3 regions of the Cytobacillus sp. FSL K6-0129 genome follow, and region 1 is predicted to be linked to each of the others. Evidence: riboswitches for the same ligand, from Rfam matches in the RefSeq annotation. Region 1 holds a riboswitch; each other region holds the start of a gene.

Region 1 (11,041 bases):
AAGCCAAATAATGCTACTTTTTCGCCATCTACTTCTTTAATAATGGCAGGATAGATCTTACCGTTTTCTCCAGGATATCCAAACTCATTTACTTTTAATTGGCTTAAAATCTCATCATTCTCAACATTCACATTTGCACTAACAAATGGAAAATCCGCATTGGATACAAAGTCAGCCAACACTTGCGAATCTTTGTCAAACTCATGATTTCCAAATGTCATAGCATCATAACCTAAACGATTCATAAATTGTAAGTCCGCTTGTCCTAGGTACATATTGAAAAATAATGTACCTGAGAATACATCCCCAGCATCAACTAATAGTGTATTTTCTTTTTCATCTCTTAGTTGATTCACTGCAGTAAACAATCTTGGAACATTTTCTAAATGAGCATGGGTATCATTTGTATGAAGGATACTCATTGAGAATGGCCCCTCATTTTCCTCTTCTACCGCGATGTCTAACTCAACTAATAACGGATCATGATCACTAGCTCTACCATGCTCCTCCATGTATAGAGAATTGATATTTAAAATATCTACTTTTGCAGCTTCTGCTAAATGATTCGATACTAAAATATGATCAAGTACTTGCATATTTCCTTGGTAATTATACGTATACTGTTCGTTTTCCGGTAAAGTATCAACCATATTCGTTAACTCTTCACCTTTTAATGTTTCTAATGTGGGAGTGAATTGAAAATCATTCATATCCCCTAATACAACAACATTCGCATCTGGGTTTTTAGACTCTATATCTTTCACAAACCCATTTACAGCTTCTGCTAACTGTATTCTTTGTGCTTCACTCACTAATTCCGGAGGTTGATTCTTCCCAAATAGTGGTTCATCACCTGACTTAGAATTAAAGTGATTAGCAACGACAATCACATCTTCTCCATTAAATTCAAACTGTGCTGCTAGCGATTTTCTTGTATCTTGGAAAATTTCATTCGTCGGATCGATGCGACCTGGGTTCAATGTTAATTGACCGTCTTCATACGTAACTGCGTCGTTAGCCCCGCCTTTGGGTGCCTCTTTTAAAGTAACTCTTTCTGGATTATAGAGATATCCTACTCGGATATTCCCACCCGGCTGACCACCATCTTGCTTGTCTTCTGGTGCAATATCTGCCCAGTCATACGTCGGACCACCATTTGCGGCAATGGCTGCAATTAATTTCTCATAACTAGCTTTTGCCGTTGTTATACCATCATCAGTCGGGCCATTATCATCTTGTACCTCTACAAGACCAATAATATCCGGTGAATTTAACTCATTAACCATTGACTGCGCTATTCTATTTGTCTTTTCTTGGCTTGTACCTTCATAATAATTTTCAATATTATAAGAGGCAACTGTTAATTTTCCTTCATCCTTGCCAAGTTCTGTCGTTACTTCTTCTTTTTCCGATTCAATAAGATCTGGTAAAGAATCCATATCCACTAACACTTTAAAGTTGCTATAACCATAACTAATTACACCGGTGACTGTACCATCAAAACGATCACCCGTTTTAGCTACATAATTATCCTCTTCTAATAAAAGATGCAGTCTTTCTGGATTTGCATTATCTTCCGTTAATAAAACCCCACCTTGATCCGTATAGAGTTTATCCTCTTCTTGATTCGCAATGACAGGTATTTCACCATATTTTTGAGGTGCAACAACTTGAGGATTCTCCACTGCGACGCGCATACCCTCTAGACTCTCATAAAAATCGATACCATCTTCCTCAGGGTCAAAAGATTGCATTTCATCATTATCAATAATATCATGAGGTAAAGGAAGATCTTTGCCTAAAACAATTGCTTCTGGCAGGTCATTTCCTGATGATTCAATGCTTACCCTCCCATTTTGGGCATTGATTTCAGTCATGGCTAAATCTGTTTCTAACTTTTCACTATATCCGTCAAGAACCCATTCTTTCACAAGCCCATCCACTGTAACCTTATCTCCAACTTTTACTTGATGCGTAGGCTTGTAGACGAGAATCCCTTCTGATGTATGGGGATTATCATCGGGTGTATCATCTTGCATATAAAAATTACTGTTATCTACTACTTTTGTTACAATACCTTGTACAGCTGTTACGTTCTGATTTACATAAGGAGACTCATGCCCCGCTCCTTGTATATCACCAATGCGCAGACCTTCAACACCATCAGATGGCTCTTCCTCTTCCCCATCATCAGGGTTTCCATCAGCAAATGTAAATGCAGTTGGATTTTTCAAGCCAGGTACGGTAAAATATGCTTCAAGATTGCCTGTTATTTGTACTTTTTCACCTATAATATCAGGGTTAGTCTGTAAGCCAAATGTCGCACGAAAGCTGCTAGACACTTGCACAGGTAAAATTTTTGACGAATCTTGTTCATTCGCATCATCAGCTATCGCAATATTATAGTCATTACTAAAAGGTGGATTAAAATTGTAATTATTCGTCGAAACTGTATGACCTACTATGTAACCTTCTACTGTTGCATTTCCTTCGTTATTTTCAATCGCTTCATTCACCGTCAATACATCTTCTTGTGCTGCTTGTCCCGCTAGAGGGCTGAAGCTAGAAAATATTAACATAAAAATCATCAATAAGGCCAACCATCGATTACTAGCTAATTTCATTCTGTTCCTCCTTCAAATTATTATTAATCTTTCAACAACTGAAATATACCAGTTTTTCTATGATTCGTGTTTATTTATAACAAAAATTCTACATTTTTTGCCAAAAATAAGCTGAAAGTACTTTCTTCATTCATCAATTAATAGGTATTTTGTTTTATTATTATGAATTTTCAGTACGAATTGCTTAATAACTATTAAAATATTGCTCCTTCAAACGAAGATCACACTCTTACCCTTTTACTGGATAAAAAAAACACTGAGGCTATAAGCCTCAGTGTTCTATAAAATCTATTACACACGGTCACTTCCAAAGAAGTTTTTGAAAGATTGTAATGTTGTATCACGGTTAAGCGCGGCAATTGATGTTGTTAAAGGAATACCTTTAGGGCAAGATTGCACACAGTTTTGTGAGTTACCACAGTTAGCAAGACCACCGTCACCCATAATTTCCTCTAAACGATCTGCCTTATTCATTTCACCCGTTGGATGAGAGTTGAATAAACGCACTTGAGAAAGTGGTGCCGGTCCGATAAAATCAGATTTGCTGTTTACATTTGGACACGCTTCTAAACATACACCACAAGTCATACATTTTGATAATTCATAAGCCCATTGGCGTTTTTTCTCTGGCATACGAGGCCCTGGACCTAAATCATATGTTCCATCAATCGGAATCCATGCTTTTACTTTTTTCAATGAATCAAACATGCGACTACGATCAACTTGTAAATCACGTACTACCGGGAATGTTTTCATTGGTGCTAAACGAATTGGTTGTTCTAATTGGTCGATCAGAGCTGTACAAGATTGACGCGGTTTGCCATTAATGACCATAGAACAAGCTCCACAAACTTCTTCCAAACAGTTCATGTCCCAAGTAATTGGTGTTGTATGCTCCCCTTTTGTATTTACCGGGTTTCTTCGAATTTCCATTAGAGCAGAGATCACATTCATATTTGGACGATAATCAAGTTCAAATTCTTCTACATAAGAATCTGAATCAGGACCATCTTGTCTTGTAATTTGAAATAATACGGTTTTAGACTTTACTGCTGCTTCTGACACGATTAATTACTCCCCTTTCATCGAGTTTTCTCTTAATGTTTCGTTGTATAGTCACGTTTACGTGGCTTAATCAAGCTGATATCCACTTCATCGTAATGGAATTGTGGCGCTGATTTGCCATCAACGAATTTAGCCATAGTTGTTTTTAAGAATTCATCATCATTTCGATCAGGGAATTCTGGTTTATAATGGGCACCGCGGCTTTCGTTACGGTTATATGCACCAATTGTAATAACACGAGCTAATTGAAGCATATTTTGTAATTGACGAGTAAACGCCGCCCCTTGGTTACTCCATTTTGCTGTATCGTTAATGTTGATATTTTCATATCTCTCTAACAATTCAACAATTTTAGCATCTGTTTTTAATAAACGATCGTTATGACGAACAACTGTTACATTATCAGTCATCCATTCACCAAGTTCTTTGTGAAGGATATATGCATTTTCTGTTCCATCAAGAGACATGATTTTATTCCATTTCTCTTGTTCTTGTTGAACTGCACCTTCGAATAATGAAGAAGATAAATCTTCACTTGATTTCTCTAATCCTTCAATATATTCAAGCGCTTTTGGTCCAGCAACCATACCACCATAAATGGCAGAAAGCAATGAGTTAGCTCCAAGACGGTTACCACCATGTTGTGAATAATCACACTCACCTGCAGCAAACAATCCAGGGATATTTGTCATTTGATCATAATCTACCCATAAACCACCCATTGAATAGTGAACAGCTGGGAAGATTTTCATTGGTACTTTACGAGGGTCATCACCTTGGAATTTCTCGTAAATTTCAATAATACCACCCAATTTAATATCTAATTCTTTCGGGTCTTTATGTGAAAGATCAAGGTAAACCATGTTTTCACCATTGATACCTAGTTTTTGGTTTACACAAACATCAAAGATTTCTCGTGTAGCAATATCACGAGGAACTAAGTTACCGTATGCCGGATATTTTTCCTCTAAGAAATACCAAGGTTTCCCGTCTTTATATGTCCAAACACGACCACCTTCACCACGTGCAGATTCACTCATTAGACGTAGTTTGTCATCTCCTGGTATAGCAGTTGGATGGATTTGAATGAACTCACCATTTGCATAATACGCGCCTTGTTGATAAACGATTGATGCAGCAGAGCCTGTATTAATAATAGAGTTAGTTGATTTACCAAAAATAATTCCCGGTCCACCAGAAGCCATAATGACAGCATCTGCTGCGAATGATTGGATTTCCATTGTTTGTAGGTTTTGCGCTACTACCCCGCGACAAACTCCGTCATCATCAATGACAGTTCCCAAGAACTCCCAACCCTCATATTTTGTTACTAACCCTGCTACTTCGTGACGACGCACTTGCTCATCCAATGCATAAAGCAATTGTTGACCTGTTGTCGCACCAGCAAAAGCAGTACGGTGATGCTGTGTTCCGCCAAAGCGTCTAAAATCTAATAACCCTTCAGGTGTACGGTTGAACATAACACCCATACGGTCGAATAAGTGAATAATTCCAGGTGCTGCTTCTGCCATTGCCTTAACTGGAGGTTGGTTAGCTAAGAAGTCACCACCATAAATTGTATCATCAAAGTGAATCCAAGGAGAATCCCCTTCACCTTTTGTATTTACTGCTCCGTTAATACCACCTTGGGCACAAACAGAGTGAGAACGTTTAACCGGCACTAAAGAAAATAATTCTACTTGTCCGCCAGCTTCAGCAATTTTAACAGTTGCCATCAATCCGGCTAATCCGCCACCGACAACAATAACCTTTCCTTTACCCATATCTGACTCACTCCCTTAATACTAATACCTCTAAAAAAAACCGAACAAATTATAGAAAAATGTATGTATTCATTACACGAAAGCAAAAATAGCACGAATACCTACAATTGATAATGCGATAAAAATGACTAAAGTTACATAAGTTGAAATCAATTGTGATCTAGGAGATACTGTAATTCCCCAGCTTACCATGAAGGACCATAAACCATTTGCAAAGTGGAAAATTGCAGATAATACACCAACGATGTAAAATGCTAACATGAATGGGCTAGACAAAATATCAGCCATCATATCATAATTTACTTCGGCACCGAACATTGCTGCAATACGAGTCTCCCAAACATGCCAAACGATGAAAATCAATGTAATTACACCGGTTACACGTTGAACTAAGAACATCCAGTTTCGGAAAAATCCGAATCTTGAAGTGTTATTTTTTGCTGTAAACGCAATGTAAAGACCGTAAATTGCATGATATAACAAAGGTAAGAAAATAATAAATATTTCTAGGAAATATCTAAAAGGAAGACTTTCCATGAAATGTGATGCGCTATTAAATGCCTCTTCTCCCCTAGTTGCAAAATGGTTCACTACTAAGTGTTGGATCAGAAAGACCCCAACAGGTATAACTCCAAGTAATGAATGCAATCTGCGATTTAAAAACTCTCGATTACCCGCCATAAGTTTACCCCCTTGAATTTGTAGCATGACACGCTGAATATGTACATAACAAATCCTTCGCATCACTAAGAAAATGCAAATCATTTTCAAAACATTTATATGACATGTCCATTTTACTCCCATCGCCCATTAGCGTCAAGAAAACGGATACAGATTTTGTCGATATTACGAAAATTTTTTCTATTCTAGTTTCACTCAAAAAACCAATGATATAGTTTTTTCAACCCTATTTGGCGGTATATTAAAATAGCTTAAATCACGCAATAATATTCATATTTTACGCATAAAAATGCATTTACATTAGATTATTATTAGTGTTAAGATTATTCCCATAATTTACACCAGTTTTACAAACTAAAAATTTTTCCCTTTTCACTGTACGTATTCGTTTTTTCCAAGTAAATTGTATATATTAGACTTTATGAAAGAGGGGAGATTTAGCATAATATGCCATCTCAAGAAGCCCAAATAGAACAAACCGAAAACATGGCAGAATCAATTGAACCAAACAAAGAAATGATTTCATCCTTTGGCTATGAATTAATTAGAGAAGAACTTTTACATGATTTACTAGGTAAAGACGCACCAGATATCTTATACTGGGCAGGCAAGAGACTAGCACGTAAATATCCTCTTCAAACAGAAGAAGACTTATTCAGCTTCTTTGTCGAGGCTGGTTGGGGAAAATTAACGAAAAACCTCGAAAACAAAAAAGAAATCGAATACGAGTTAACAAGTGAAGTCATTCAAAAGCGCTGTAAAGAAAATGCTCACGCAACATTCCAATTAGAAGCTGGTTTTATTGCTCAACAAATCGAACAGAAAAAAGAAGTGATTTGCGAAACATTCGAGCACCCACGTAAAAAAGGTGGAAAGGTCCTCTTCACAGTCAAATGGGATAAAAAGGACTTTATCCACACCTAATAAATATACCCAACAGTAAAAAAAATCCAAACATCATTCTTTTTAAGGCGTTTAAATGGTGTTTGGATTTTCCTATCTTATACTACTGCTAGCTCATTTAATTTTTTATTAAATCCCCAGCTAAATTAAACGTTTGATGTAAAGCTTGAGCAGCATTTAACATATGCGCTTGGTCGATCACAGCCGAGACCTTTATTTCAGATGTACTGACCATCTTTACAACGATGTTATTAGCAGCTAATACATTAAACATCTCAGCTGCTACTCCAGGATTTGAAATCATTCCTGAACCGACAATCGAGATTTTCGCCAATTGTGATTCCCATTCAATCTGATCATAACTTAATGCTTCTCGATTTTTTTCTAGTATTTTTACAGTCTCTGTAAGATCTTGGTTTTTAATTGAAAAAGATAAGCCTGATGATTTATCATCTGTAATACTTTGTATAATAATATCAACATTTATATGTTCTTTCGCCAAGAGTGAAAAGATGGATGAAAGGCTTATTAAAGGGTCTTTAATCCCTAGTACAGATACCCTTGTAATATCATCTTCAAAAGCAACCCCTCTAACAACTAAGTTCTCTTCCATTTCCGCAACCTCCTCTATAATTGTACCTTCTTCTCGTTCCATACTAGAACGTACTTCAAGCTTTACATTGTAATTTTTTGCAAACTCAACTGCTCTTGGATGTAGAACGCCTGCACCAAGATTAGCTAATTCAAGCATTTCATCGTATGAGATAGATGGAAGCTTTCTTGCATTTTTTATATAGCGTGGATCAGTTGTGAATACACCTGTTACATCGGTGTATATATCACATTTGTCCGCTTTTAATACTGCTGCAAGAGCTACGGCTGTTGTATCAGAGCCACCCCGACCTAATGTCGTTATTTGGCCAGTCTCACTTAAACCTTGAAAACCCGCTACGATAACAATTCTCCCTTTCTTTAACTCTTGTGAAACAGGTTTTGTGTCAATATCAGTGATTCTTGCGTCACCATGTACTGATTCCGTTTTAATCCCTGCTTGCCAGCCCGTATAGGAAGTTGCCTCATAACCTTTTGAATTTAGTGCAATTGTTAATAAAGAGATCGTAACTTGCTCACCTGTAGATAACAACATATCCATTTCTCTCTTACTCGGAGCGGGTGATAATTCTTTTGCCATACCAACTAATTGATCAGTCGTTTTGCCCATAGCCGACACAACAACAACGATATCATTACCATTATTTTTTTCTTCAATGACACGGTTGGCTACATTTTGAATATGATCAACCGAGCCTACGGAGGTTCCACCAAATTTTTGTACAATTAAGCCCACTTTTCTCCCCTACTTTCAAGTCATTCGTTTTTATTCCCTGCCGCCTGTATGTACAACCAACACATTTCTACCCATATTCGGCATAAAAAAAAGCAATGAGATGAAACCCATCCCATTGCTGTGTAGTCAAACGTATGAACAATCTACGTACACACAGTGAGATAGCCCTCCAAGACAGATAGTCTTGACAATCCTGCATTTATTCAATGCAGAACCAGCGAAGAAAATATTGAGTCTTTCTTCACTTCGGCGAATATTCCCTTTCAAAGTCCTTCAAACGAAGCTCAATCTTCTAAGGAACTTTTACTAATGAAACTCGCACCTCTACCTTCACTTTCAAGTTAAAAAGTGATTTGATATAAAGTTAAAAACACTATACCATATTTGTTTTTTTCAGACAATGTCTATTCATGTAACTTTTCATAAAGTTCTTGTGCAACTTTTAATGGTAAGCCAGATTCCCTAAGGTCTTCTACACTAGCTGATTTCATTTTTTTTACAGAACCAAAATCTTTTAATAACTGCTTTTTTCTTTTTTCCCCAATACCATCAATTTCATCAAGAAGTGACTGAAATGCACTCTTTCCACGAACTTGTCTATGAAATGTAATCGCAAATCGATGCACTTCATCTTGAATACGTTGTAATAAATAAAATTCCTGGCTATTTCGAGCGAGGGGAATGATCATTAATGGATTTCCATAAAGAAGTTGAGATGTTTTATGCTTATCATCTTTGACTAATCCTGCTAGTGGAATATCTAAACCGAGTTCATTCTCAAGCACATCTCGAACGACTTCAACATGTCCTTTTCCACCATCAATGATAATTAAATCAGGTAGGGGTAGCCCTTCTTTTAAAACCCGGCTATATCTCCGTCTCGTCACTTCCCTCATAGATTCATAATCATCTGGTCCTTTAACTGACTTAATCTTATATTTCCGATACTCCCTTTTTGCAGGCTTACCATCGATAAAGACAATCATTGCTGAGACAGCATCGGTACCCTGGATATTGGAGTTATCAAAAGCTTCAATGCGATAGGGTGTGTAAATTCCTAGCTCCTCACCTAAGCTTTCTATTGCATTCACCGTTCTTTTCTCATCACGTTCAATAAGCGAGAATTTTTCTTTTAAAGCAATCTTTGCATTTTTATAGGCAAGTTTCACTAGTTCTTTTTTTCTCCCTCTTTGAGGAATAAATATTTTTACATCCAAAAGCTGCTCAGCCATCGTCACATCAACAGAGTCTGGCAAGTAAATTTCCTTTGGTTTAAAATGATTAGCTTGTTCATAAAAACGGCCGAGATAGGTGAGCATCTCTTCTTCAGGCTCATTATAGATTGGAAACATAGATACATCTCTTTCAATAAGTTTCCCTTGCCTAATAAAAAATACTTGTACACACATCCAACCCTTATCAACCGCATAAGCAAACACATCTCGGTCAGTAAAATCCGTCATTGTAATCTTTTGTTTTTCCATCGTCGTTTCTATATGGATAATTTTATCTCTGAAATCCTTTGCTTTCTCAAACTCTAGCGCTGCGGACGCTTCTTCCATTTTCGTTGAAAGTTCTTTTTTGATTTCTTTATAACCACCATTTAAGAAACGAGTAATCTCATCTGTCATTTGTTTGTATGTGTCAGATTTTACTTCATTTACACAAGGAGCTAGACATTGTCCGATATGGTAGTATAGACAAACTCTATCTGGTAAGGTGTTACATTTTCTTAAAGGATAAAGGCGATCTAATAATCTTTTTGTTTCATTGGCCGCCTGCACATTTGGATATGGCCCAAAATATTTCCCTTTGTCTTTTTTTACTTTTCTCGTGGTAATTAATCTCGGATGTCTTTCATTTGTTAATTTAATAAAAGGATAACTTTTATCATCCTTTAGCATGACATTATATTTGGGATCATGCTTTTTAATTAAATTTAACTCTAATAATAACGCTTCCATATCGGAAGAGGTCACGATATATTCAAAATCGTCAATTTCATTTACAAGCCTTAATGTCTTTCCATCATGTGAACCGGTAAAATAGGACTTAACCCGATTACGAAGCACTTTCGCCTTACCGACATAAATAATTGTCCCTTGGCGATCTTTCATTAAATAACAACCTGGTTGAGCTGGTAATAAAGGTAATTTATTTTTTATATTATCATTCATAGTTAGCTGTCACATCCATACCTAAAAAGAATATCATTGCAGGAGGAAACCATACCCTTCTTACTGATTTTGCCATACTTGTACTGTAAAAAAAACCCCGATCTTCTAAAAGTAGAAGCCGGGGTTTGTTTTATGGTACTTCTTATGCACCATGTTTTTGAAGCAATTCAACTAATGCTTCTTTCGGTTGGAAACCAACCACTTTATCTACTTCTGCACCATCTTTAAACACGATGAGAGTCGGGATGCTCATAACTCCAAATTTACCAGCAGTTTCTTGGTTATCGTCAACATCAAGTTTAACGATTTTTACTTTATCTCCCATTTCTCCATCAATTTCCTCAAGAACTGGTCCAATCATTTTACAAGGTCCGCACCATGGTGCCCAGAAGTCTGCAAGTACAAGACCTGAACCAGTTTCAGCAGTAAAGTTTTGATCTGTTGCATGTGTGATAGCCA
Region 2 (11,041 bases), 470 kb from region 1:
AAATTCAATTGACTTGTATATCCAAAGAATAAAGATCCTTAATGGAATAATCATTTTTCCTTAGAGTTCGCCGTTTTCATGTTTGTATGTGAAGCTTGACCAATCTGTAGTCCCTATCTTTCTTAATTCAATAGCAGCTTCCTCAGGTGTCATTTGAAAAGAGTCATATACCCATTCAGCCAGAAAGCCAACTGTGCCATAGCTAGAAAAGGAGGCGTAACTTTTATGGTTATAGACATGCATTAATGCTGCAGATAGTTCTCGTGATAATTGGTGAATGAATTGTGGGTTTTTTAACTGTTCTTTATAAAAAGATTGATAAGAAAAGACATGATTACATATATCCTTGGTTGTTTCTTCAACCTTTAAATGGGGATGGTGCATTTTTTTAGCTTGAGGATAAAAGGCTAAAAATTCGTTGATAATGTCCTTTGAGAGTTGCTCAAGCAAATCATATTTATCATAGTAATAGACATAGAAGGTAGAGCGACTAATGCCTGCTCTTTTTACAATCTCTTTTACTGTTATAGAAGAGAATGTCTTTTGATGTAATAGCTCTAGTAGTGCTGTGATGATATAAGCTTTTGCAGATGTATTTTGTAGCATTGCTTCCTCATCTCCTTAAATTGGACATTTAGTGTGAAAATGTCGTTTGTTTGTATTGGCTTGTTTTTTTACAATTATAAGTGATAGTAAATTGAAGTATAACGGAGGGGAACATAAGTGACAAATGTTCATGTAATAACTGGTGGTACAGGTGGCATGGGAAAAGCGATTGCAGAAGCGTTAAACAAGGAAGATATCTATTTGCTCGCCGATGTGAATGAAGAGAGATTAAAACAGACCCAACAAGAGTTAAATGACAAAGGAATCGCTCAAGTACATTATCAAACAGTAGATATAACAGATCAAGAAAATGTTCGAGCATTGGTGCAAAAGGCTGATTCATTAGGTGAGTTAAAGTCCATCATCAATACAGCTGGATTATCACCGACGATGGCTGATGCGAAAAGAATTGTTGATGTTAATTTAAAAGGAACAAGTATCATTTTAAATGCCTTCTATGAAATCGCACAAAAAGGGACAGTTGCCGTCTGTATTTCCTCAATGAGTGGACATATGGTGCCAAAGGAAGGGCCGTATAGCGAAATACTAAAGGCGCCGTTAGCTGAAGATTTACACAAGAAGATGGAGCCTTTCTATCAAACGAATTCTGGTGCTGCCTATAGCTTTTCGAAATTAGGTGTTTTATTAATTGTAGAAGACCAAGCATGGAAGTGGGGACAGAAAGGGGCGCGAATTGTTTCTGTTTCTCCAGGTACGATAAATACACCAATGGGTAGACAGGAAGCTAGTCAATCTGAGCAAATGAAGATGTTACTAGAAAAAACACCTTTGCAGCGTGAAGGAGAATCAACTGAAATTGCTTCAGCCGTTGCGTTTCTAGTGAGTGATGCTGCAAGTTATATTACTGGAACTGATTTAAGAGTCGATGGTGGCACTGTCGCTAACCTAAAATAAAAAAGAAACCCTGCTGAATAGACTTTCATCTGCAGGGTTTCTTTATTGACTGTCTCAACATTGACTAGTGTTTCGGTGAAAATTGCTGAAAAACCGTTTTTGTTGGTTCAGGGTATATTTCTTTTCCAACAATTGAATTGATGATTTTTTGATTTCTTAGAACAGATAGGCCTAGATTTGTTGCACTAGCCCCGTGAGAATGCTCGATATTGGTTAAGGTATAGATATGATTTGTTTTCTTTTTCTTAAAGTCAATTTGATAATTTTCCGTTACTTTGAATCGTTTATTGTCTTCTCAAATAATTTCATCGGCAAATTGTGATAACCAATTCGGTAGGGCGGGTTTATAACCAGTTGCTAAGACGACCTTTTCCGTTTGATGAGTAAATTTTTTCTCCTGCTGCCATTGTTGACAATGTAGATGGTACGTCTTCTCTATTTTCTCTATTTTCTTCGCTTCTGTTAAGGGTTGGATAGTTACATTGAGTTTTTCTCCACTAATAGAACGATGGTAAAGCAGATTATAAATTTTCTTTAAAGTTTCGGGGTCAATGCCATTCCGTAGTTGATTTAAAGAATCTAATGCTTCTAGACGATGGTCAAAATCAAGTTGATGGAAATAATGAATATATTCAGGCGAGAAAAATTCTTTCCCTAATTTGGCATCTTCTTTTTGAAAAAGGCCTGAAGATCTTGTAAACCATGTTAGTTCATAATCGTGGTTTTTCTGATCTAACAATAAGTCGTAAAAAATCTCAGATGCACTTTGACCAGAACCGATTACAGTGACTGAATGCGCACTTTTCAATTGCTTCTCATGAAACAAATACTCACTTGAGTGACTAATATCATTGTTTGGCCAATCTCCATCTAATCCCTTTGGAACCATTGGTATACTGCCAGTTCCGATAATGAGATTCTTTGTTAAATAGTTGGATACTTCTTTTTTTAGTAGATTCTCTACAGTTACTTGATAAAGATGATCTTTTGTTTCTATCACATTTGTTACACGATGGCTGAAATAACAATGTGATAATTGATGGGCTACCCAACTACAATAGTCACTATATTCTTTGCGCGGAATGTTGAATTGGTTGAAAAAGTAGAACGCATATAAGCGCTCATGAGTATGTAAATAATTGATAAATGTATATGGACTAGTTGGGTCGGCAAATGTTACTAAATCAGCTAAAAAGGGTGTCTGTAAATCTGTGCCCTCTATAAGCATACCTGGATGCCATACAAACTCCTCTTCTTGTTCAAAAAATAATCCATCTATCTCTTTGACTTGATCAGTTAAAGCTGCAAGACTTAAATTAAAAGGCCCTAAGCCAATGCCAATAAAGTCATAAACGACAGGTGTGCCCAATAGTATCCCTTCTTCCGTTAATAGGTGAAATATCTATTCTGTATTTTCCCTTCCTCTCATATATTCTAAACATAGAGAAATGTTCTGTAGGTTTAAGTGTTTTTTTTCTGGGGTATGTAAGAGTATCGAACAAATACACAACAGAAAGGACAATGTAAAATGCTCTGGACGATTATCGGTATTTTAATTATTTTATGGATTTTGGGATTTAGCTTTGATGTCGCAGGAGGACTTGTCCACCTATTATTAGTTATTGCACTCGTCGTTTTATTATTCCAATTAATTACTGGAAGACGTAGACCTTAACGGGACATCTGAGGGTAAATAATATAAGAACGAACGCCCACCTTAATGAAGGTGGGCGTTTTCATTGTGTCGTTTGATTGAAGAAATGTTCATTCAAGATATGATATCGATTATATACGATTTTATTAAAGATAAGAGCATTTAAAATGATTAAAGAATGAATAGTAGTGTGAGCAATAAAAATAGTGTATTGCCAAACGCTATTTTTTACATTAAAATGAGAATGATTATCATTGTTGAAAGGTTAAAATCAAATTAAATTCTCAAATGATTAGCTTTTAATATTTCGGAATTTTCTTCACTTTGAATGAGATTGCTATGATAATTAATTTTTTTGGAAATGGAGCTTTGATTAATGAAGAAATTATATTTTATTATGCTTTTATTTGTACTCATTTTAGCTGGTTGTATGCAAAAGGAAGAAGAGAGTAATAGTGGAGAAGAGAATAATAGCAATCAAACGATTGTCATTGAAGATGCGTCAGGTGAACGCAGCTTTGAAGGAGTTCAGGAGAAAGTAGTTGCTCTTGAATGGAGCGTGGCTGAAGAGTTATTAGCTGTTGGTGTACAACCAGCTGCAGTAGCTGATGTAGAGGGGTTTAATAAGTGGGTAACAATTGACGCTAAATTAGATGATAGTGTTGTGGATATTGGTTTAAGAACAGAACCAAATATTGAAGAAATAGCAAAGTTAGAGCCCGATGTGATTATTGGTATGGAATATCAAGAACAGTTTAAAGCGGACCTTGAAAAAATAGCTCCTGTAGTGATTTTTGATAGTTCTACAGAGGAAGCTCAAAAAGACTTATATGCTTACATGTTACATACATTAAAGCAGACAGGTAAGCTAGTAGGTAAAGAACAAGAGGCTGACGAGGCAGTTGCTCATTTAGAGGAAAAAATGGCAGAAGCGAAAGAGAATATATCTGCAGCTCAATTAAAGACAAATGAATTTGTTTTTACACAAGCTTATTCTGCGAATCAAGCCCCGACCTTTCGATTATTTACAGAAAACTCAACGGTGAGCCATACACTTGAAGGTATAGGATTGACGAATAAAATACAGGACCAAGATCCTCAGCCGAGTGGTTTTATTACAACAAATGTAGAGGGTGTATCTAAGTACGAAGAAGCTATATTTCTTCATACTGTACAAAAAGATGATCCGTTATTTAATAATTTAGAAGGAAACAAAGCTTGGAATTCTTTATACTTTGTAGAAAATGATTTGATGTACGATGTAGGCGCAGGTGTGTGGACGTTTGGTAGTGTTCTTTCTATGGAAACTTTAGTTGATCATGTTGAAGAGACATTAGTGAAGTAATGTTATGAGAGTTAAACCCTTTCTATTATTTGCGGTATGTGTGCTCTTGTTTATTATTCTTGGTCTCATCCACTTGAGCCAAGGACAAGCTTCAACAGGCTTACTCAGCTTTTGGATGGAAGTATGGGATAATGAGCAGGAACTGAATTTTCTCCTTTATAGTAGAATGCCGAGGTTTTTAATTGGTTGTTTAGTTGGAGCTGCACTTGCCGTAGCAGGGATGTTATTACAAACAATGACAAGAAACCCACTCGCAAGTGCAAGTACACTAGGTATTCATGCAGGAGCATTTTTCTTTGTTGTTCTTTTTTCCATTTTCTTTCCTTCTATAAAGGGTGCCTTTCCATTTTTGGTGACGATGCTTGGAGGAATCATAGCAGCTTTAATTGTTAGTTTTTTAGTAGGTAGAGCATTGGATCCTATTAGAATCGCATTAACTGGATTGATAGTAACAATGTTGTTTTCTTCATTTACTAGTGCCCTGCAGCTTTTATATGAAAATGAAGTGTCCGGGTTATTTTTATGGGGAGCGGGAACATTGTTACAGCTTGATTGGAGTGGCGTTCAATTTGCTTTGCCATGGGTTCTCTTCACTCTTCTTTTTGCCTTTATAATAGGTCATCGTTTTGACGCTTTACTGTTGGGGGAAGATGTAGCTGTAGGATTAGGACAAAATGTGATGATAAGTAAATTAATAGGTTGGGGCATTGCAATTATATTAGCTGCTGTCTCTGTTACAGTAGTAGGCCCAATTGGCTTTGTTGGTATTATGGCTCCACATATTGTTCGTTTAATGGGATTTAGAAAGCATCGATCCATGCTAATAGGAAATATAGTGGTCGGTGCAGGCTTACTCATATGTGCTGACATCTTTGTTCGTATGATATCTAGTATGTCTGAGTTACCTGTAGGAGCAATGACGGCCATTATAGGAGCACCTTGGTTAGTCTATTTAGCCTTAAAGATAAGTAGGAAAACGAGAACTGCTGGAGGAGCATTAGAGGGGAAAGTGCGAATTAAGCATGTTAAAAGATTTTATGTCCTCATATCTCTCGCCGTTCTTGGATTAGTAGGGTTTAGCCTTTCGTTTGGGGGAACAAGTTTCACTAGTCTTTTAGAATTGCCAAGAGAATTGATGTATAATACCTTCGTTTGGGATTTTCGCTTGCCTCGAGTGGTTGTCAGCTTCGGAATTGGTATGATGATGGCGGCTAGCGGTTTAATGATGCAGACTGTTTTACGAAACCCACTTGCTGACGCTTCTGTTTTAGGTGTGACTTCAGGTGCAAGTGTAGTGGCGATGTTGGTTCTCATTGTTTTTCCACAAGCCCCCTTTGTCCTTATTCCAATTGGTGCATTAATTGGTGCACTTATCACAATGGGAATTGTATTGTTTATTAGTGCGCGGAGCGGTTATCAACCGATGATTCTATTATTAATGGGTGTTGCTGTATCCGCGGTAGGTTCTGCTATTATACAGGTTTTATTAGTACGTGCGAACCTTCATGCATCACAAGCTTTAACATGGCTTGCTGGTAGCACCTATGGGACAAGCTGGAGTGATCTAGTAATTGTGATGATAACATCGTTACTACTATTTCCGGTTATTCTCTATATGGCCAATACATTCGAGATCTTATCATTGAGTGATGAACTATCCATTGGTTTAGGTGTGAAAACAAGTAAAATGCGTATGTTTATGATTATACTAGCTGTTATGTTGTCAAGCATCAGTGTATCAGTGGTTGGGGCAATTGGGTTTATCGGTTTACTAGCTCCACATATTGCTAGACAACTGGTCGGTCCGAAGCTACTACAATTACTGCCATTAACCATAGTAATTGGCGGGATTTTACTTATTTCAGCTGATTTTCTTGGAAGAGTCGTTTTAGCTCCGAAAGAAATACCTGCTGGAATAATTGTTTCTTTAATTGGTGCACCATACTTACTTTATTTATTGAAAAAAACGAACAAAATCAAAGCGAGTTAACCTGTTTAATAAAAAATAATCTGAACAATGGTTCGGGTTATTTTTTTTTCTTTTTAACTCATAGTAAAAAACGAATATTTGATTTATACCATTTCCATAAGTTACTTTTTCTATATGCTTTTCCTTATTACTGTGTAAGGGTTCCTTTTTCGATACCGATGAACAATCACAAAATAAGAAAATGGGCCAATGAAATGTTCTAAGAATCTTCTTTTCTGTTTTGACTGATTCTTTTTCACTTATTTCATTGCCCTTCTTGTTTATGGTTATATCCTTTAGGTAAAATAATCAGTATGAAGATTATTGGTAGATGAGGTGATGGAATGATTAGGATTGGTTTAACTGGATGGGGAGATCATGACAGCCTATATACGGAGCGTATATCTAACCGAGATAAACTATTAGAATATGGCGCTCATTTTCCAACAGTTGAGGTAGACGCTTCCTTTTATGCCGTACAGCCAGAAAGGAACGGGGAAAAGTGGGTGAGGGAAACGCCTGCTTCATTTAAATTTGTTGTGAAAGCTTATCAGGGGATGACGGGGCATCAAAGGGGGGAGATTCCTTTTGAGACAAAGGAAGAAATGTTTGCTGCTTTTAAAGCGTCGCTTGCCCCTTATATAAGAGAAAATAAGTTAGCGATGGTCCTATTTCAATTTCCACCGTGGTTTAATTGTAAAAAGGAAAACGTGCAATATTTACGCTGGTGTAAACAGCAAATGGGAGAAATACCATGTGCTGTTGAATTTCGTCATCAGTCTTGGTATCAAGATGCGTTTATAGAAGGTACTTTAAATTTTATCAAGGAAGAGAAATGGATACATACCGTTTGTGATGAACCACAAGCAGGGGAGGGGTCTGTTCCAATTGTGATGCATACTTGCGGTAATCCAATTGTACTAGTCCGCTTGCACGGTCGTAATGTTCATGGATGGCAAAATAAAAAACAACCAAATTGGCGTGAAGTTCGCTATCTATACCGTTATAATCACCAGGAATTATTGGAGTGGGCAGAGCGATTAAAGCAATTACAAAAAGAGGCGAAGGAGGTCTATGTACTATTTAATAATAATTCTGGTGGTGACGCAGCGGATAATGCGAAGGAAATTCTAGAAATATTAGGAATTGAATATGAGGGATTAGCTCCAAAACAACTCGGTTTATTTTAACTAATGAGTACACCGAATCTCTACCTATAACATAAATTGTTAAAGGGAAGGGGGGACGGTCATGGTTGAATTAAAGCCTGTTATTTTGGATGGTCATACGTTTATGACTGTATCCGTTGAGCTGCCAAAAACTAATTTGTTAGTCGTATCAAATGATAAAGGATATATCATGTGTGGTGCATTAGACGTTGCGTTATTAAATGAAAAATTAAAAGATCGCCATGTCATTGCTGGTAGAGCAGTAGGGGTAAAAACGATTCAACAGCTAATAGATGCACCACTTGAATCAGTCACTTTTGCTGCAGAGGAATTAGGCATTAAAAATGGGATGATCGGTAGAGAAGCGCTATTAAGAATGGTATAGGTTATAGTATCCTACTATATCTTAAAAATAATAAATTTATGAATATTTTAGGTTTTGATAGAGTTTTGCATAAATAATTATATTTTGATATAATGTATAACAATTGAATAATGCCTTATCAATCCGATGGGGTAGAGGCGCAAATCATCATTAGTAATCAATGTGAGGATGACAACAGTGAACTTTGATAAAAGGGAGATTTGCCGAAGCAAATAGGTACGTCAATATTTATTTGTTGGGGTTGCTCTTAATAGGAGTAACACTGTCATTATGGAGGTATATTAACCATAATGGGGAGCTACAGTCGTGATGGAGAATAACGTTACTTCTTGAAGGGTAATGATAGAATCTCTATCGTTACTCTTTTTTTATTATCAATTAAGGATCAAAGAAAAGTGGAGGATACCTTTCTCTGATCGTTAATTGATATGAGACGCATTCGTTCATGTCTATAGCTCCTATACTAATAGGAGGTCTTTTTATGACAGGTACATTTATTTCTGTGCTGCCACCTTTGGTAGCGATGCTTTTGGTTATACTAACAAAAAGGGTGATTCTCTCCCTTGGTTTAGGGGCGTTAACAGCAGCTATCATAATTGGAGGATATCAACCGCTAGATACGCTACAAATATTTTTCTCGTCGTTTATAGCACTTTTTATAACAGATGAAGGGTTAAATACTTGGAATATATTCATTCTATTATTCTTACTTATTCTTGGTAGCATTACTGCATTTATTTCACTATCGGGTGGTAGTCGTGCCTTTGGTGAATGGGCAATGAAGCGTGTGAAAACGAGAGTGGGTGCACAGTTATTAACCGTAGTTTTAGGTATGATTTTGTTTATAGATGATTATTTTAATGCGCTAACAGTTGGACAGGTATCTCGACCTGTTACCGATCGACAAAAAGTATCACGTGTAAAGCTTGCTTATTTAATTGATTCAACATCCGCACCTTTATGTGTTATTTCGCCTATATCAAGTTGGGGAGCATCAATTATCGCCTTAATTGGCTCGATTTTAGTGTCTCATAAAATAACTGATTATAGTGCTTTCTCTGCTTTCATGCAAATCATTCCGTTAAATTTTTATGTGTGGGCGGCAATCATAATGGTGTTTATCATTGTTGTTGGGCAAATTGACTTTGGTCCGATGAAGAAACATGAGAAACAAGCTATTGAACAAGGAATTCTATTTGATAAGAAGAAACAGTTGAAAGACGAAGTTCAAGAAGAATTACCTATTAGTACGAAAGGGACTGTTGGTCATCTTGTTTGGCCAATCATTGTTTTATTTATTGGAACAGTGAGTATGATGGCTTGGACAGGCATTAATGGTGCAGAGGGGAATGTGTCGTTAGTATCCTTATTAGAAAACACAGATGTGGCCTTATCATTAATTGTCGGAGGATTATTGAGTTTAGCTGTTGCTTACGTACAATTTGCTCAAGTATTAAAGAAAGATGATAAACTAACGAGTAATTTTTATTTGAAAGCTACATGGGTTGGGATGAAATCTATGTTTGGATCAGTATTGATCTTAATTTTTGCCTGGTTACTCGGAGATTTGATTAGTCAACTAGGTACAGGGGAGTACTTGGCTAGCGTTATTAATCAATCGAATCTGAGTCATGATTTTATCCCTGTTATCCTATTTATTATTGCGGCACTTATGGCATTTAGTACAGGTACATCTTGGGGATCATTTGGCATTCTTCTTCCAATAGCTGGTGATATTGCTGTAGCTACAGATATATCCTTGCTGATTCCTGCAATGGCAGCTGTACTTGGAGGTGCAGTATTCGGAGATCATGCTTCACCGATTTCTGATACTTCTATTTTATCCGCCACAGGTGCAGGGAGTAATTTGATTGACCATGTCATTACACAGTTTCCTTATGCCTTTACAGCAGCTGTTGCTGCGGCCATCTCTTATATCATTTTGGGTGTAAGTGGAAGTGTAATCATTGCATTAGCTGCTTTGATTGTTATGATGGCGGGGATTTTCCTTGTTGTTAAAATGTTCGGTACAAAAACCGAGAAGATGATATAATAATTCTTTTGAACAATATAGGAAGGAGGAATGAACTCGTCGGTTCATTCCTCTTTTTCTATCCTACAAGTCTAAAATCACTACATAAGCAAAGTTATTTTACTTTATATAAAAGTAGCTAGTTATTTTTAATTGCTAATTATTAACAATTAACTGAACTACATTATACCTATCTACTATTAATTATTTTATGAATATAATGATAGAGTTTTACAAACAAAACATAGTAAAGAGAAACCCTTTAACGCTCTAAACTATTAATAGATTTCTAAATATTAATATTATTCACAAAGATTGTTTTGACAGATGAATAAAATGATACTATACTATTTTTAGATTTATAGCAATTATCAGAAAAATATTACATTTTGGTTATTTTAGTCTACTTTTTTTGTGTGGTATCTTTTCTTGTGGGGTTTATATGGGGGATTTGAACCATGCTCTTAGTTGTTGGAATAATCAAAAAAAGGGGGATCATTATGTTATTTAAAAAGAGAATGACCGCTGTTCTTTTAGCTTCTACCATAGGAGCTGCAGGTTTCCTTGCTGGCTGTGGTAGTGATAGTGCAGGTGGTGGTGAGTCTGGTGATACTGTCAAGATAGGTGCCAACCTAGAACTTTCTGGTGCAGTTGCCTCATATGGTGAAGGAATTGCTGAAGGAATCGAATTGGCTGTGGATGAAATTAATAAAGATGGTGGAATCGACGGTAAAGAGATAGAAATTGTAAAAGTAGATAATAAATCGGATGCAGCAGAAGCAACCAATGCAGCTATTAAATTAACGGAAAATGATGATGTCGTAGCTATTATTGGGTCTGCTACAAGTGGAAATACAGTTGCTCAAGCACAAGTGGCTAATAATTCAGAGACGGTATTGCTTTCTCCTTCAGGTACGAGTCCGAATGTAACAGTGAATGATGATGGAAGCTTAAATGATTTTGTAT
Region 3 (11,041 bases), 1.2 Mb from region 1:
AAATATAAGGTAGGTCCTTTTCTCTGATATCATCACCGTAGTTAATAATCTGCACAATCGCTCCTTCATCGTCTAATGAAGTGTGAATATCGATAAATTGTCCATCTGCCCCATAGCGTATTGCGTTATTTAGGAGATTTTCAAATACCCGTGCTAATTGTCTCCCGTCTGCTTCAATCATTAAGGAGGGCTGTAAATGTAACCTTGCCTCTAAATGATTCTTCTTAAGGGCAGGATACATTTCCTCACAGAGTTGTAATAATAACTCACTTAAATTAATTTCACTTTTGATAATAGAGATCTTACCATAATTTAATTTCGTTATATCAAAAAGATGATCAATTAATTCTTCTAACCGCCCAGCTTTTTTATAGACAATGTTTGTATAATGCTTTTTTTGTTCCTCGGTTAAGCTAGTGTCTTTTTTGATAATATCTAAATAGCCGATGACTGATGTGAGTGGTGTTCGTAAGTCATGGGCGAGATTGACAATTAACTGATCACGGCTTGACTCAGCAAAATCTCCACGCTCAATCGCCTCTTTTAGCTTGAGACTAGCTGTATTTAAATCTATCGCTATCTGGCCAAATTCATCATTAGTAGAAATTTTTGTTTCATATTGAAAATCACTGTTAGCTAATTGCTTTAAACCATGTGAAATATGACTGAAATACGATGAAATTCGTCTTGTAAGTAATTTGAAAATGACGAGTGTAAATAGAATATATAGAATCGCAAAAATAATAAATAGACCCTTATTTCCTAATGCCCATCTGATTCGAGCTAAAGGATCATCGATGAACACAAACTGATGATAATAATATTGCATATATGCAAAAAGTGAATATGTGATTACGCCAGCTAATATCATGCTAACGAAGACGAGTAGTAATAGTTTCGTTTGAAAATTAATTTTATAATTAACCATGAAAGGCATAACCTACTCCCCAGACGGTTTTAATAAACTCGTTCTTGTCTTCCCCAAGTTTCTTTCTTAATGTGCGAATATGAACCATCACTGTATTTTGGTTGTCATAATAAGCATCTCCCCACACAGTTTGAAAAATATGCTCTGCACTAAAAACCTTATTCGGATGGTTAGCGAGTAAGAGGAGAATATCAAATTCCTTCGGGGTGAGAGAGAGGACCGTATCATATTTTGTTACTTTATGTTGATCAGGATCAATCGTAAGTCCTCGAAACTCTAAAATATTCTCTTTTGAAACTGATTGATTATACAGCATTGTCCGTCGTAATTGTGATTTGACGCGTGCCACTAATTCCATAGGATTAAACGGTTTGGTCATATAATCATCAGCTCCAATGACAAGCCCGGTGATACGGTCAAAATCAGATGTTTTAGCGCTCAAAAAGATAATCGGAAAAAGATAGTTTTGTTTGCGAATCATTCTAGTGACTTCATGTCCGTCTAAACGGGGCATCATAATATCTAAGACAGCCAAATCAATTGGCTGTGATTGTACAATTTTTAATGCTTCTTCTCCATCATTTACTTTGAAAATATGAAAGCCTTCTTTTTCCAAATGGAGCCCAACAAGGTCAGCAATTTCCGCCTCATCATCGGCAATCAAAATATTTACGTGCTTCACGTTGTACACCTCTAATTTTCAGTAAGAATCTCTTATAGTATAGCCGTTAACCATGTATTCATCCAGCAAGAGAATAATCGTTACCTTCCTTGAATTCTGTTATAATATGCAATAACTTTCGATCAGGAGGACTTTTTATGTATAAGGAGATTTTAAGCAAAATTGAACAGCCAGAAGCTTTTCAACCATCTGAAAAAATGTTTTGGCAAGATGAGTATATTGCAAAACAGCTTTTAAAAGCACATCTTAATCCAAACCATGAAGGAGCGAGTAGAGAACCGAAATTTATAGATGCTTCGGTAAGATTTATTTCACAGCTTATGAACAGTGGAGACAGAGTAGTTGATCTCGGTTGTGGTCCAGGTCTTTATTGTGAACAGCTGGCAATGAGAGGCTATGCGGTTACCGGGATTGATTTCTCCGAGAACTCTATTGATTACGCCAAATCCCAGGCTAGTGAAAGGCATTTACCGATACAGTACCGCTTTGAGGATTATCTGAACATGGATGACGTAAATACGTTTGATTTTGCGACGCTTATCTATTGTGATTATGGTGCATTATCACCAAATAATCGCAAGCAGCTGTTAAAGAATATTTATCGCTGCTTAACTGAATCTGGACGCCTATTTTTAGATGTATTTACCGTTAATAAGTATCATTCTTTTGTAGAGGGAAAACAATGGTCAATGAATAATCATGGGGGGTTTTGGTCTGCCCATCCTCATTTGGAAATCTCTCATAACAAAAAATATGATGATGAAATTTCTCTTGAACAAACTTTGGTACTGACTGAAGAATCGGCTGATGTGTATCACATTTGGTATCAATACTTTACTAAGGAGCGGTTGATAAGAGAGCTCCGGGATGCTGGATTTAAAGTGATTAATGAGTATAGTAATGTGGCTGGAGAACCTTACACTGATAGAAGCGAGACAATGGCTATCCTTGTTCAGAAATAATCTTTAAAAATATTCTATTTCTTTTCTTGCGAGAGGAGTACAATAGAAGTAATTTTAATACTTGTATTGGTTGAGGGGGCGAATTAGATGTTTGGCATCACAAGTTTTACGGTGTTTTTAGCCGCCGCGATTATTATGAATATTACCCCTGGGACAGATACGATGTATATCGTATCACGGAGTGTCTCACAAGGTAAGAAGGCAGGGTTATACTCTGTTCTTGGTATATCTACAGGAGCAATGGTGCATACATTTTTAGCTGCTATCGGATTATCTCTTATTCTTACAACGTCAGTCATTTTATTTACTATTGTAAAGATGATTGGTGCGGCGTATTTAATTTATCTTGGCGTACGTATGGTCATTCAAAAATCCTCTCAATTTGAAGTTAAAAAGACGAAACCTTTAACTGCAAGGAAAGTGTTTGCTCAAGGTTTACTAACCAATCTAACCAATCCAAAAGTGGCGCTTTTCTATATTTCATTTCTACCCCAATTTATATCTGTAGACAATGGATATGGCCCACTTCCTTTTATCATCCTTGGTATGACCTATGTTGTAACAGGAACCATTTGGTGTTCGATAGTCGCGCTTTTTGCCTCTACAACAACGAAGAAACTTAGAAATAATCCTAAAGCAGAATTTATTATTAATAAGGTAACTGGCATGATCTTTGTCGGCTTAGGTATTAAGCTTCTCCAAACAAAGGCATCCTCATAAAGAAAGGAGCAGAACAAACTCTGCTCCGTTTTTTCATCCATTACAATATTACCCATTTACAAAGAAGTTTAAATAAATTATAGTTATTAAAGAGTGTTTATATCTATAATTAAAAAGGGGTTAATACTTATGAATGAAAAAGTAAAAAGAAAGATTAGTAATCTAGAAAATATTGACCGTTTTTCAGCTGAGGAATTATTTCAATACCTCCCCCTCAATCATAGTGACGTCGTATTAGATATAGGAGCTGGTGCAGGATACGTAGCACTACCTATAGCAGAAAGGGTAGATTTGGTTTATGCACTTGATTTGGATGAGGAAATTTTAAACTATTTGCAGCTAACAGCAGAGAAGAGAGGGATCACAAATATTCAGCCCGTAATAGCTAATTTTAAAGACATACCATTAGCAGATGAACAAGTAGATATTGCGATCGCTTCAATCTCGCTACATGAAGTAAAACCATTATCCGCTGTACTAGAAGAAATCAAGCGTACCTTAAAAGCTCGAGGTACATTCTTATGCATTGATATTGAAAAAACCGCAGATGCCAGAGGACCGAGAGTATCATCTGGGGATATGATGAAGGCAATGGAAAAAGCCGGTTTTAGCGATATGAAAATGACCGTTTCTCCGCGGAAATTAGGAAGTGAGCCAGTTTATATCATTAGGGCAGTAAAGAAGTAATGAATGCTTTAATTTAAAGCAACAGTAAATTATAAAGAGTCGTAATAAAATAAAAATGATTGCAACGTGAAAATAGATATATTCGTATCCAACAAAGCTTTTTGAACGAATCCTGCACCCCTATAACTAAGAGGCACTTTCTTATCTTAATTTGATAAGTCCCCACACTAATTTCTCGTTCCACGTGAAACAAACGGTCCATCTTATGACGGTTTTTGTTAGCTGAAATGGTAAAATAGAGACAGGGGAGAAAGTTTCTGTAATAGTGAAGGTGGTTTGCTCAATTGCTCATTTTATATATACTTCTTATTTTAGTTGCTTCTATATTACAGGCGAGTACGGGATATGGCTTTTCTATTCTAGCGACGCCATTTTTACTGCTGTTTTTTGAGCCGATGGAGGCCATTCAAATCAACTTAATCTTATCTTTGTTTATTTCGATTGTCATGATAGGGAAAGTCAAGGTCGATGTTGATCAAAAAGTGTTAAAACGACTCATCATCGGCAGTATTTTTGGTTTACCTATAGGGATGGTCATTTTTCTTTGGTTACCGCTTAACTGGCTAAAACTAGGGATAGGTATTCTAATCTTGGTTTTGACTGTGTTGATGATTGCTCAATTAAAGATGAAGCAAACGAGAAATAGAGATTATGGCGCTGGTGGGCTATCTGGAACATTAACGACAAGTATTGGTATGCCTGGTCCGCCGTTATTATTGTATTTCTCGGGAACCAAAACGAATATGGAAATTCTCAGAGGAACGACAATTGCTTTTTATTTATATATCTATGTAATCAGTCTGGCTATCCAAATGGTTGTCGCCGGTACTACACAAACAGTTTGGCTCGCTAGTTTGGTTGGAGCTCCTGTGGCACTAATTGGTATATTTTTAGGACAATTACTATTTAAAGTCATGAGCCAAAAGTTTTTCTCAATTATTTCCTACTTCATCCTTTTATTTACTGGATTATACTTATGTATTAACCAATTAATTCTCTAATTCTGCATGGGAATGAGGAAGGAAAAAAGGCTGGTGAGGGGTTTGATTTCGCACGTCTCACTCAGCCTGTCTTTCAAGTATGGATTAATGAATAGCAAATTCTTTGTTTAATAGGGACTCGAATGCTTTAATATTTTCATTAAAGTCCGGCAGTTGTTTTGTTTCTTCTGCTTGTTTGATCATGCTTGTGACAAGGTCATTTACTGGAGTAGATACTTGTAGGGCGTTCCCTTTTGTTGAAATGTAACCATTAATATAGTCGACTTCTGTTTGTAATCCTTTTTCTAAATCTTGTAGCATACTAGCTTTGAGCAGTGCTTGAGGACCAAATGCTTGTTTAGCAACTTGGATGACCATAGGTAGATTGCTCTTGTCTTCGTTAATAGAGAAGATTCCAACATTTACACCAGCTAGTTCGCTAAATTGAATGTTATTCGCGTAACCAACTTTTAACGTTTCATCAGCTAACATCACTGCACTTGTGACAGCTGCCTCGTTATTCAAAATATCTCCATATGTACAACCTAGTGCTGCCGACATACCACTCATCGCTACATTAACAAGAAGTTTGGACCATTTTGTACCGATTAGATTATTTGAAACGATTGTGCCACCGACATCTTCAAGAACGGTTTTTACTAGGTTCACGCGGTCAGTAATCTGTCCGTCTAACTCACCAATTTGAAAAGCGTGAGCAGAGAATGCCTCTTTGTCTGATGTTAATTGTGATACACCTGGTTTTACCCAAGTAGCACCAAACTCTACAGAACCACAAATAATGATGGATGAACCAAGTGATTCTACTAAACTTTCTTCTGGAACACCATTTTGTAAAGAGAGTAATATACTTGCTTCGTTCATATGCGCTTGAAGTTGTAGGAGCACTGATTTATTGTATACTTGCTTTGTTAAAAGTAAGACAAGGTCATAAATGCCAGTCATTTCATGTGGCGTGATGGCTTTCACAGAAGCCTGCAAGTTTACAGTCCCCACAACTGTTGCGCCGTTACTGTTTAAGGCATTAATATGGTCAGTATTTACATCGATGCATTCCACATGATGTGCCCCTTTTGATAAGTGTGCCCCAATAATCGTCCCTAAAGATCCTGTTCCCATGATAGCAATTCTCATTATGCATCCTCCTAAAATATTTAGTTGTAAAGCACTAACATAAAAGTTAATCATACCGAAATAAATAATAGAAATAAAAGAAAAAAAACCCAAATAATAGGCTTAAAGTCCTTGTTTTTGGATTAAATTAGGAGGAAAAATAATTGGGTACGCAAAAGAATGAATTATTAAGAGTTCATAAAGTGAATATGTGGGGATTGATGACATTAGCTGTTTTATTAGTCTTACCTATTGTTATTGACCGGGGTTTGAGCGATACAATTGTCATTATGTGTGCTGGGATTTCTGTCATTGTCATGGCTATTGTTCTGTATTTTTTGCGTATCAATGATTACGTAAAGGGCTTTTTATATGCTGCTATACCAAACCTCATTGTGATGATGCTCTTTTTTGTGGACGGATATGCATTGAATAAGCATTATATTTTATTCTTAACGATTGCAATGGTGGTGCTATATTTTAAGAAAGAAATGATTGTTGCTTTTTCTGTATTCTATAATGTTAGTTTTATTGCTACCTACTTTATAATTGGCCATCAGTTATTAGGAGAAAGTAATAGTGTCCGGAGTATTTTTACTATTATTCTTGTCGCCAACGGGATTTTGTACTTATTTTATTTATTAGCTAGTTGGGGTAGGGAATTAATTGACCAAGCAGAGCAAAAAGAAACGGAGTCAAAGGACCTCCTCATACAGTTGCAAGACACCTTTGGTTCAATAGATAAAGGTACAGTGACTCTAGAAAATCATATTGGACTTTTTAAGCAAAATATTGAAACGATACATGAGTCAAGTCAACAAGTATTAGAAGCTGCTCAACAGATGGCTACAAGTATTCAAGAAGAAGCGAACAGCTTAAATATTGTCAATGATTCTATGAGTCAGTCTTTACAAAATACAAAAGAATCTGTTGCCATTTCAGAAGGTGTCGTAGAAAAGTCGGAGAATATGAATGAGAAAGTACAAGATGGTTTAAATAAGATAGTCGATGTTACATCGCATATGAATACTGTAAATACAACGATTAGTGTGACAGCATCGACGGTATCAGATGTTCATTCAAGTATGGAACAAGTGAATAAATTATTAGCAGGCATTAAACAAATTGCCGATCAAACTAATTTACTCGCATTAAATGCAGCAATTGAATCAGCAAGAGCCGGAGAGCATGGGCGAGGGTTTGCGGTCGTTGCAGATGAAGTAAGGAAGTTAGCTGAGCAAAGTGCTGAAATCACGGTGGCGATCTCTGAAGTGACGAATACTCTTTTCACTCAGTCTCTTGAAGCACGTAAAAGCTCTCTTGAAGGGGAAGGTGCTGTAAAGCAGGGACAAGCACTTCTAACAGAGATATCTGCCTTTTTCAACGAGATACAAACATCATTACAAGAAAACAACTTAGAGTTAGTGAGAGGTGTCAATGAAGTTTCCGCTGCCACAGAAAAATTTGAACAAATTCAAGAGCAGATTGAAAATATGGCAAATATATCAGAGGAGAACGCCGCAGCTACAGAGGAAATCGTTGCTATCATAGAAGATGAACATGAGATGGTGTCAAACGTAAATCATTCGGTAGCGGATATTAATCGTTTGAGCATACAGTTAAAAGAGTTAGCTTCAAGCCAACAAGCTTAACATTGGTAATTATGCTCTAATCAAAAGGTTGTGCGAAAAAAGGACCAATTTTCCATAGAGTTTATATTGACAGACGCTATTAAACTATTGTAGCCTAATAGATATCAAATTGAATAAACCTCACTTTTTCTGGTGGGGTAGAGGCGCGGTATTTAACAGTCTTTAGTAGAGTGATAAGGCATGATGAGACTAAAGAGAAGGAAATATCGCCGAAATGTGCTATACCCGTTTGTATAGCATGTTGGGTCTGCAGTGAATAATTGCAGGACTGTCTTAATAAATTTACCCGATTTATTAAGGTGCACTATCTCTAAAATGGGAAAAGTAGAGGATTTAGGCGGAAGAATAACAAGGACCTGAGTTCATCTCAGGTCTTTTTTTGTTATTCTTTTTCTTAATTCGGAATAGTTTAATTAGTAGAAAAATATATTAGGGGGAATAGAGATGAAAAAGAGATTTGCTTTACTAGCTATGGCTTTAGTACTGAGTATGTTTCTAGCTGCTTGTGGTTCAAATGATGAGGCTGAAGGAAGCACAGGTTCAGGTGGAGAAGATAAAGACGTTTTTCGCGTAGGACTAGAGGCGGGTTATGCGCCATTTAACTGGACGCAAATGGATGATAGCAATGGCGCAGTAGCAATTGAAGGTAATTCAGAGTTTGCAGGCGGTTACGATGTTGAGATTGCGAAGAAGATAGCAGAAGGTTTAGGAAAAGAGTTAGTAATTGTGAAAACAAAATGGGATGGATTAGTACCATCATTAAGTTCAGATAAAATTGACGCTATTATTGCTGGTATGTCACCAACAGCAGAACGAAAAGAAACGATTGATTTTTCCGATAACTATTACGAATCTGATTTAGTCATGGTAGTGAAAAAAGGTGGCGATTACGAAAATGCCACATCCATTCAAGACTTCAGTGGGGCAAAGGTTACTGCCCAATTAAATACATTTCATTATTCAGTAATTGATCAAATTGACGGCGTACAACAGCAAACAGCTATGGAGAGCTTCCCTGCTATGCGTGTTGCATTAGAGTCTGGAATTATTGACGGCTATGTTTCTGAACGTCCGGAAGGTGTAAGTGCTTCAGCTGCTAATGATAACTTTGCGATGGTTGAATTTACTGAAGGATTTGAGACAAGTGAAGAAGATACTGCCATTGCAGTAGGGGTGAAAAAAGGTAGCGAATTAACAGATAAAATCAATGAAATCCTTGCAGATATTTCTGAAGAAGAGCAAAAAGAATTAATGGATGCTGCTATTGAGAATCAGCCAGCGGCAGAATAACTAAATGAGCCGGCTGCATGAGATGTAGCCGGTTTTATATCGAGAAGAAGGTTAGGAGAGACATGAGAAATAAACAACTAGGGTAGCGCATCCTCTCCGTCGTATTAAACCTTTGAAGCGCAAATCCTTAGCAGATTGATTGGTAATGGCCAATCATGATGAGAGAAAAGGAGATCATTGTTATGAGTATAGAATGGATTATTCGCATCGTTGTCGAATATTGGCCAATGTTTTTACGAGGCGCCGGTGTGACATTAGTCATTGCCTTAATTGGTACCGTTTTCGGTGCCCTAATTGGTTTGTTGTCAGGCATTCTTCGAACAATACCAATACCTGAGAATGGTCCTAAACGGTTGTTATTAAAAATAGTGAATTTCTTGTTATCTGCTTATATTGAATTCTTTAGAGGCACACCAATGATTGTACAGGCAATGGTTATTTTTTACGGGGCAGCAATGGCCTTTGGCTATCAAATGGATCCGCTCATTGCTGGTATCGTTATTGTTTCCATTAACACGGGTGCTTATATGGCTGAGATTGTTCGTGGAGGGATTATTTCTGTCGACCCAGGTCAATATGAGGCAGCCCAAGCCATTGGGATGAACCATTTGCAAACAATGATGAATGTTGTTTTACCTCAGGTCATTCGAAACATTCTTCCAGCTACAGGTAATCAATTTATCATTAATATAAAAGATACTGCCGTGTTAAGCGTGATTTCTATATCTGAATTATTTTTCCAAACGAATTCAATTGCAGGGAATAATTTCCGCTACTTTGAGTCATTCTTTGTTGTTTGTATTATTTATTTCGTTATGACTTATACCGTTACATTAATTCTACGCTATATTGAAAGAAGAATGGATGGACCGGAAAATTACGTCGTTGCAGGTGAAATGGATACGGCAGAAGATATCAAAAGAAAAACAACAGGAGCATAGGTGGCGGAAAGGAGAGTTGGAAAAGTGAATACAGTTGTTGATATTCAAGGGTTAAGTAAGTCTTTTGGTAGTCATGAAGTATTAAAAGATATTAACTTCTCAGTGAATAAAGGAGAAGTAGTTACAATCATCGGCTCATCAGGGTCTGGGAAATCGACCCTATTAAGATGTGTCAATCTATTAGAAAAACCAAGTGGTGGACAAATTATCTATAACGGTGAAAATATCCTCGACGATAAACATAATGTCCATCAATATCGTAAAAATCTCGGCATGGTTTTTCAATCTTTTAATCTATTTAATAACCATAATGTATTGGGAAATTGTGTTGTTGGGCAAATAAAAGTATTAAAGCGTTCAAAAGAGGAAGCAGAAAAAATCGCGAAGAAATATTTGCGTGTGGTCGGGATGGAGGCTTATGTAGAAGCTAAACCAAGACAGCTTTCCGGAGGTCAAAAACAGCGTGTGGCGATTGCAAGAGCACTTTCAATGGAGCCAGATGTGATGTTGTTTGATGAACCAACCTCAGCACTCGATCCTGAAATGGTTGGCGAAGTGTTAAAGGTGATGAAGGAACTGGCTGGCACAGGCCTGACCATGCTTATTGTCACCCATGAAATGGAATTCGCCCGTGAAGTGTCGGATCGCGTTGTCTTCATGGATAAAGGCGTCATTGCTGAAGAAGGGACACCAGAGCAACTATTCAATAACCCCAAAATGGAAAGAACCAAAGCTTTCCTACAACGTACACGTAACTAAAAGAAGCTTGCCCGATTTAATAATTAAATTGGGTTGGCTTCTTTTAGTTTTAGCCTCTCGTACGGAACGTTGTTAAAAGCTTTGGAATTGGATCAGAAGTTTGTCGGTCCTTTGGTAGAAGTTGAGCCGCGACAAAGATGAATGAACTACATTCGTAAGATCAACTTATGCTGTCGTATTTCCGCTCCAGAATTAAGCTTATTCATGTCTAGCTCGGAAGGACTGCTCTTTTTTCTTAGTTAATGATAAATTTTCTCGTCTATATTCACAGGTAAGACCTTTTTATAAATGGCTTCAATATCTTCTTTC

Evidence for each region. A riboswitch is a leader RNA that binds a small molecule or an ion and turns the genes downstream of it on or off. The one in region 1 is predicted to bind lysine.
Region 2: it holds a riboswitch for lysine, as region 1 does, so the genes downstream of both, MHI57_RS10995 (Na+/H+ antiporter NhaC family protein) here and MHI57_RS08545 (aspartate kinase) in region 1, are expected to answer to the same signal.
Region 3: it holds a riboswitch for lysine, as region 1 does, so the genes downstream of both, MHI57_RS14405 (transporter substrate-binding domain-containing protein) here and MHI57_RS08545 (aspartate kinase) in region 1, are expected to answer to the same signal.

Annotation. Positions count from the first base shown of each region.
Region 1 is NZ_JBBOXM010000001.1:1,730,788-1,741,828, forward strand. It holds gene MHI57_RS08520 (5'-nucleotidase C-terminal domain-containing protein) at 1-2,624, opposite strand, end outside; gene sdhB (succinate dehydrogenase iron-sulfur subunit) at 2,916-3,689, opposite strand; gene sdhA (succinate dehydrogenase flavoprotein subunit) at 3,722-5,473, opposite strand; gene MHI57_RS08535 (succinate dehydrogenase cytochrome b558 subunit) at 5,546-6,154, opposite strand; gene MHI57_RS08540 (YslB family protein) at 6,602-7,078, shown strand; gene MHI57_RS08545 (aspartate kinase) at 7,176-8,405, opposite strand; lysine riboswitch at 8,560-8,740, opposite strand; gene uvrC (excinuclease ABC subunit UvrC) at 8,810-10,582, opposite strand; gene trxA (thioredoxin) at 10,725-11,041, opposite strand, start outside.
Region 2 is NZ_JBBOXM010000001.1:2,202,995-2,214,035, reverse strand. It holds gene MHI57_RS11035 (TetR/AcrR family transcriptional regulator) at 61-606, opposite strand; gene MHI57_RS11030 (SDR family oxidoreductase) at 724-1,521, shown strand; partial or broken gene MHI57_RS11025 (lysine N(6)-hydroxylase/L-ornithine N(5)-oxygenase family protein) at 1,586-2,890, opposite strand; gene MHI57_RS11020 (lmo0937 family membrane protein) at 3,050-3,196, shown strand; gene MHI57_RS11015 (ABC transporter substrate-binding protein) at 3,552-4,520, shown strand; gene MHI57_RS11010 (iron ABC transporter permease) at 4,525-6,510, shown strand; gene MHI57_RS11005 (DUF72 domain-containing protein) at 6,834-7,679, shown strand; gene MHI57_RS11000 (YunC family protein) at 7,741-8,043, shown strand; lysine riboswitch at 8,168-8,352, shown strand; gene MHI57_RS10995 (Na+/H+ antiporter NhaC family protein) at 8,525-10,096, shown strand; gene MHI57_RS10990 (ABC transporter substrate-binding protein) at 10,576-11,041, shown strand, end outside.
Region 3 is NZ_JBBOXM010000001.1:2,893,707-2,904,747, reverse strand. It holds gene MHI57_RS14445 (HAMP domain-containing sensor histidine kinase) at 1-928, opposite strand, end outside; gene MHI57_RS14440 (response regulator transcription factor) at 921-1,610, opposite strand; gene MHI57_RS14435 (class I SAM-dependent methyltransferase) at 1,748-2,572, shown strand; gene MHI57_RS14430 (LysE family translocator) at 2,660-3,292, shown strand; gene MHI57_RS14425 (class I SAM-dependent methyltransferase) at 3,422-3,979, shown strand; gene MHI57_RS14420 (sulfite exporter TauE/SafE family protein) at 4,264-4,980, shown strand; gene MHI57_RS14415 (ketopantoate reductase family protein) at 5,065-6,111, opposite strand; gene MHI57_RS14410 (methyl-accepting chemotaxis protein) at 6,255-7,742, shown strand; lysine riboswitch at 7,873-8,057, shown strand; gene MHI57_RS14405 (transporter substrate-binding domain-containing protein) at 8,187-9,032, shown strand; gene MHI57_RS14400 (amino acid ABC transporter permease) at 9,215-9,973, shown strand; gene MHI57_RS14395 (amino acid ABC transporter ATP-binding protein) at 9,998-10,732, shown strand; gene MHI57_RS14390 (iron-containing alcohol dehydrogenase family protein) at 10,972-11,041, opposite strand, start outside.